Linked DNA regions of Fodinibius salicampi. The protein of the gene in region 1 interacts with the protein of each later gene in a pairwise test. Links are inferred from orthologs where the notes say so. Each region holds a gene or a part of one and is shown on either strand. Other genes may lie near its edges. The genes, in order: mtgA and ABEB05_RS09720.

Region 1 (3,316 bases):
GTGCCCTTGAACGTACGGCCGTTCTCTCTATTATTGATGATAAATGGATGGATCATCTGCGGGAGCTTGATTCCGTAAAAGAAGGGATCGGCCTTCGCTCATTTGCCCAAAAGGACCCCCTCCTGGAATACAAGCGTGAAGCTTTTGATATGTTTAAACAGCTGCTTGATGAGATCAACCAAGAGGCAATTTCCCTGATTTGGAAAGCGATTCCCGAAATGCAGGCCGACAAACAGCGGCTCCAGCAAGCACCCGAAAAACGCGCTAAGGTGAATATGAACCAAGCTAAAACAGAGCATTCGGATGCTACCAACATGGGCTTTAAAACCAATGCCCAGCAGAGTCAAAATGGAGGTCAACAGCAACAACAACAGCGGAGTGACCAAAAACCCCAGCCGGTTACTGTAGAAGAAGAACCAGGACGCAACGACTATGTTAAAATACAAAACATGGGTAGCGGGGAAGTAATCGACATCAAGTGGAAGAAAGCCAAACGCATGATCGAAGAAGACAGCTGGGTCCTTATAGAAAAATAGTTAATGGTTACTGATTATTGGTCAGGGGGAAAACCAATAATAAATAACCATTGCCCAATAACAACATATGGAAGTTTTAGGAATCGATATTGGAAGCTACGGTCTCAAGGGATGTATTGTAGATACGGTGAAAGGGGAAATTCTCTCAGAACGCATAAGTACGCCACCCCTGGAGGATACCACCCCCCACAAAGTACTGGCACAGATGCACCGGATCGTGCGGAAAGAATTTGACTGGGAAGGCCCCATAGGATGCGCTTTCCCGGCACCGGTACGGAATGGCATTGTATTATCCGCTAAACGTATACATGATTCCTGGGTTGACGCCAATGCCGAGCAGCTCTTTTCAGAAATTACTGATAACCCGGTTTCCGTTATCAATGATACGGATGCCACTGGTCTTGCAGAAATGCACTTTGGGTCCGGACAGATGAAACAGGGACTTGTTGTTGTGCTTACACTGGGCACCGGAATTGGTTCTTCTCTTTTCATGAATGGTCAGCTGGTACCCAATACCGAACTGGGCCTTTTGGAAATTCGCGGCATTACGGTGGAAGAACGCGCTTCTAACAAAGCACGCGAAGAAGAAGGCATTCCTAAAAAATCATGGGCAAACCGACTGCAACTGGTACTTGAACACCTGGAAAAAGTATTCCATCCGGATCTTTTTATTCTTGGTGGACAGCTGAGCAAAAAAGCGGACAAAACATTCCCCTTTATCAAGATAAACACCACTTTCAAGGCCGCAAGCTTCCAGAATGATTCAAGCATAGTAGGGGCCGCTATGATAGCAGCCCATCAAAAAAATGATGTTTTTTATCGCTAAAAAAGTATTTCTTTAAGAAACTGCTTTTAAAATTTTGGGGGAAAGATGAAATCGGCTTTTATCAGACTGGGGCGCTGGATTATTCAATTTATCGCAGGCTTTATCATTATCTCAAGCCTGATCGTATTGCTATTTCGATGGGTTAACCTGCCCACAAGCTCATTTATGATGCAACGCTCTGTTTCTGCATGGTGGAATGGGGAAGACCACTTTGAGCTCCATTACGAGTGGACCAACTGGGATGACATGTCTTCCCACATCAAGATGGCGGCCATTGCTTCAGAAGACCAAAACTTTGCAAATCACTGGGGCATTGATTTTGCCTCGGTCCAAGAAGCACTGGAAGAATATGAGCAGGGACAAGGTCTTCGCGGGGCCAGCACCATTACCCAGCAAACCGCTAAGAATCTCTTTCTTTGGCCCAATCAATCCTATGTACGAAAAGGCATTGAAGCCTATTTTTCTTTGTTACTAGAGCTATTTTGGCCGAAAAAACGGATTTTAGAAGTATATCTGAATATTGCCGAATTTGGGGATGGCGTTTACGGAGTTCAATCGGCGGCTGACCGATACTTTTTTACAACCGCCGCCCGACTATCCAAATCTCAAAGCGCCCTGATGGTTACAGCATTACCCGCTCCCAAACGGTATAACCTGGCCAGTCCCTCGGGCTATATGCTTAGTCGTCGTGATTGGGTGATGCAGTATATGGACCTTTTAGGCGGCTCTTATTACCTGGAAAAGTTGGATTAATGTTCAGTTCATCGCAAGATTATACCAGCCCTTGCTTGCCCTTTCCGCAATCCTTTCTTTAATTCAAGCACTATTCTCTAATGACACAGATAGCCATGAAATACTTTTTTAGGAGCGTAATCCTACTTTTATTACTTCCACTGGTAAGCCAGGCACAAAGCGAACTGGATACGTTAAGCCTCGAATCCATCTTCTATGAGCCGCTGCTGGCAGGCAACCGACCTGACTTTACCGCCTTTTCGCCTGACTTGTCCCGCATTTACTACCAGGCCAATGATTCGGCCAAAACGGAGGAAAAGTATTATACGGTAGATCTGAACGGGCAAAACAAAGACACCACTTCTGCCCGCTTTAAATCTGTATTTCGTGTTTCGCCTGACGGATCAAAACTAACCTACAGCGACGAAGGGGATATCTGGATTGCCGATACCAACTTTACCAACAAGACCCGGCTGGTAAGCTCCGAGCTATCGGAATACGACCCTACGTGGGGACCTGAAAGCCAGCGCATAGCCTACATCCAGGAAGGCAACGCATGGATATTAAACACCCAGACCTCAGAACTCAGACAAGTCACCAACAAGAAGGAAGAGGAACCGGACTTTTCTATTCTTGACTGGGCGGGCAGTAATAAACTGGTTCTTTCGCAGTGGGACACCTCCGATTATGAAGAGTACTATTTCCCCGAATATGTCGGGGAAAAGGTTCAAACAGGTGCTACCCGAAGGGGCATCCCCACACAGCTTATTTCTGTGGCCTACCTGGACTCGTCCAAGGTTGAGGTTATGCACAAACAGAAAGGCTACCTGGATACCGATATCAGTGCATCGGGACCATATCTTGCAATTGACGTGCTAGATGCTCCCATGAAGAAAAGAGAAATCATTGTTTTCGACCTCGAAGAGCCAAAGGAAACCGCCGTCTTTGAAGATTCCACCCAGGGTTGGTTTTACGGAACCGATCTGAATTTTTCCCCCGAAGGAAATAAGCTAATGTTCTTTTCCGAGCAGGATGGATGGAACCATATCTACAGCGTTGATCCCGATGGCAGCAACCTCCAAAAACATACGGAGGGCGAATTTGAAGTTAGCTGGGCAGAATGGATCAGTAACCATCGTATCGTCTTTGCCTCCAGCGAAACGGGCCCGGGAGAGCGACACCTATATACCCTGAATACCCAAACCAATGAGATCCAAAAACT
Region 2 (3,333 bases), on another replicon or contig:
CTGATAAAATCTCCGATGAAGAAAAAAAAGGTTCGACCCAACAAACGCAAAAAAAGCAGCGAGGGCAGTAAACAATCATCTAAATCCAAAAAGAAAGTATATGGTAAACGAGTAAATAATAATGGCAAGAAGAGTCGTTTTTCGCTTCCAAAAGTTACACTTAAACCCTGGAAAGTAATCCTCGGGGCCGTGGTGTTGGGAATATTGGGCATGTTGTATTTAAATCATGTCTTTGCAACCCAGGAGCTCCTACGCGAGGTGCAACAATTGGAACGCGAATACAATCAGGCCAAGCGGTTGCACGGCAGTTATCAGCTTACATACGACCGCATGATCGGTCCCGCAGAAATCTATGATAAAGCAAAAGAAAACGGATTCATTAACGGTGGTCCGGCAGAAAAAGTAATTAAGGTGGAAAAATAAATGGCAAAAGAACATTCCGGCATATTAAACCGAATGTTTGTAGTCTTTGGACTGGTACTATTAGTACCATGTGCCATTGGTATGCAGCTTTTCCGCATCAACTTTATCGAAGGACCTGAATTACGACAGCTATGGAGCGAACAGGCCATTGACTATATTTCTATTCCTGCCCAGCGCGGCAATATCTACGATGCCGACGGCAGTCTTCTTGCAACCAACTCCGTTGCCTATAAAGTAGCTATTGATCCCAAGATATCAGGACTTACACAGGGAGAGATCCACCAAGTCTGTGATACACTTGGAAAATATGGCTATTTATCATCCCAAGGCTATTTTCAAAAAATTAACCGGGCCTCTCAGCGATCCCGATATGTGGTTCTGGATAAGAACGTGAAAGCCCAGGCATACGAAGCGCTTCGACAGATGGATATCAGAGGGGTCATTCTGGAAGAAAATTATGAGCGGCGCTATAGCTTTAATTCACTTGCAGCACATGTTTTGGGGTTTACAAATTACAAAATGACAGGAGTAACGGGCCTTGAAAAGGAATACAATGAACAGCTGCATGGCGAAGATGGTGTCCAACAGGTTCGGCGAGAGCGCAACGGAAGCATTTATGCCTATGTAGGTGCGCCTCGTAAGCAACCTCAGCAGGGACATTCTCTTTATACCACCATCGATTCGCATATACAAGCTATTGTTGAAGAAGAGTTAAAGGCAGGGATCGAACGAACTTCATCCGCTTATGGATCTGCTATTGTTATGGATCCGAAAACAGGAGCCGTCAAAGCAATGGCCAACTATCCTACCTACGATCCTAATGATCCTTCGACACTGGGTAAAAACAACCGGCGGAACTTTGCTATCTCAGACATGATTGAACCCGGCTCTACATTCAAGCTTGTAACCGCCATTGCTGCTGTTGAACAGGGGAAGGTTGACTTTAATGAAAGTTTTGAAACGCCGGAGAACGGACGAACAAAAATCCATGGACAATGGATGCGTGATCATGATCCATTGGGTACGCTCTCATTTCCCGAAGTTATTGAACAATCCTCAAATGTTGCTACTTCTGAGATAGCTATGCGACTTGATGAGGACACTTTCTATCAGTACGCCCGAAACCTGGGGTTTGGAACGCTGACTAATATTGATTTACCCAGTGAAGAGCCAGGGCGTCTGCCCAAGCCCTATGAATGGAGTAAGGTAACTCTCCCATGGATGTCTATTGGGTACGAGGTTCAGGTTACGCCCCTCCAAATAGCACAGGCTTATGCCGCTTTTGCAAACAAGGGCAAGATGATGCGCCCCTATATTGTTGATAAGGTTGTTAACAGCGAAGGCAGCACAGTATGGAAGCAGGATCAGGTTACGGTTCGTCAGATCGCTAAAGAAGAAACAATTAATAAGCTTTTCCCGGTTTTTCAGCGTGTAGTCTCTGACTCCGGTACGGCAGATCTTGCCCAAGTGGAGGGACTCTCTATTGCGGGAAAAACAGGAACAGCCCAAAAGCTCGTCAATGGTCGCTATACCAACTCTTACCGGTCATCTTTTGTCGGTTTTTTCCCGGCTAATGACCCTAAATATGTAACTCTGGTCTTATTAGATAATCCAGATACATATCCCCCTTATGGCGGGCATACAGCCGGGCCTATTTTCCAGCAGGCGGCCAATCGCATTGCAGGACTCGATAACGATATCGAAAAACAAATTTTAGACCAAGAGATTGCCACCGAAACCTGGGCTATGGCCCCGGACTTAACAGGACTTACAAAGCAAGAAGCTGCTACCCTGCTCAACAAACAGGATATCCCATTTAATATAGAAGGGAGTGGCGATTGGATTGCTACCCAAACTCCCACTGCAGGAACGGGTCTTTCTCCAACGGATCAGATCACTCTTCAGCTCTCTAATCAAACAGCTGAAGTTGATACGACTGAACTTCCGGATGGATATTCCATCATCCCGGATGTTGGAGGAATGAGCATGCGCAATGCAAGCCGTCTAATCGCCGGTCGTGGCTACGAAGTTAAGCGAATCGGATCGGGAACTGTATATACTCAATTTCCTCGTCCTGGTGATCAAATGCAGAAAGGACGCACGATTACGATCCGGGGAAAAGCAAAATCTCTCAATAATCTTGTAAGCAAATAGCAAACTACTGAAGCTAAATACTGGACTTGAATTTTAACGAACTCATATCGCTTTGTAATCCCACAAACGTCTCCGGTCCGGAGCCGAATGATATTGGTGTGCTTCAGCACGACTCACGGAAAGTAAGCCCGGACGATGTATTTATTGCTATTCGAGGTATCCAGGCGGATGGACATGAGTACGTCAAAGAGGCCGTTGCACGAGGAGCTTCCGTTGTTATCATTCAAGAACCAGTTTCAACTGAAGAAGAAGTTTGCATAATACAGGTCGCAGATACACGAGGCCTTTTAGGTCCCCTTGCTCAGGCTTTTGCCGGCAATCCCGCTCAGAAAATGAAGATCATTGGTATTACCGGTACTAACGGCAAGACAACAGTAGCCACATTAACCTACCAAATACTCCAGCAACTAAATGTAACCCCTGCCCTCTTGGGGACTACGGGGAAATGGGTAGGAGGCCAAACAATGGATAGCAATCTCACCACTTCCGATCCGGTGGAGCTGGCCAAAGATATGCAGCAGGCAAAGGAAGCTGGCGCCACGCATTTGATAATGGAAGTTTCCTCGCACGCGCTTGATCAACAGCGGGTAAACGGTATTGATTTTGATATCGCTGCTTTTACGAATCTAAGCCATGATCATCTCGATTACCACCAAGATCTGAACAATTATGCACAAGCCAAGGCCAAGCTTTTTATCTCATTAAATCCGCAAGCTAAAGCCATCATCAACGGTGATGATGAGTACGCCATTCATA

Evidence for each region.
Region 2: the proteins of mtgA (region 1) and ABEB05_RS09720 interact in binary tests that used the Escherichia coli proteins (3 or more experiments, as listed by UniProt). The link is inferred for Fodinibius salicampi from one-to-one orthologs.

What each region holds. Positions count from the first base shown.
Region 1 is NZ_BAABRS010000003.1:287,611-290,926, forward strand. What follows is about bases 279-3,261. They hold mtgA (monofunctional biosynthetic peptidoglycan transglycosylase), read left to right. Parts: upstream 279-1,407; coding sequence 1,408-2,115; downstream 2,116-3,261. Other genes in these bases: secA (preprotein translocase subunit SecA), read left to right, coding at 279-536; ppgK (polyphosphate--glucose phosphotransferase), read left to right, coding at 604-1,362; ABEB05_RS12430 (S9 family peptidase), read left to right, coding at 2,211-3,261. Outside these bases: more of secA, read left to right, coding at 1-278; more of ABEB05_RS12430, read left to right, coding at 3,262-3,316. UniProt on the Escherichia coli protein: Peptidoglycan polymerase that catalyzes glycan chain elongation from lipid-linked precursors. May play a role in peptidoglycan assembly during cell division in collaboration with other cell division proteins.
Region 2 is NZ_BAABRS010000002.1:434,329-437,661, reverse strand. What follows is about bases 1-3,000. They hold ABEB05_RS09720 (penicillin-binding transpeptidase domain-containing protein), read left to right. Parts: upstream 1-423; coding sequence 424-2,577; downstream 2,578-3,000. Other genes in these bases: ABEB05_RS09715 (UDP-N-acetylmuramoyl-L-alanyl-D-glutamate--2,6-diaminopimelate ligase), read left to right, coding at 2,604-3,000; ABEB05_RS09725 (hypothetical protein), read left to right, coding at 16-423. Also shown: more of ABEB05_RS09715, read left to right, coding at 3,001-3,333. UniProt on the Escherichia coli protein: Essential cell division protein that catalyzes cross-linking of the peptidoglycan cell wall at the division septum. Required for localization of FtsN.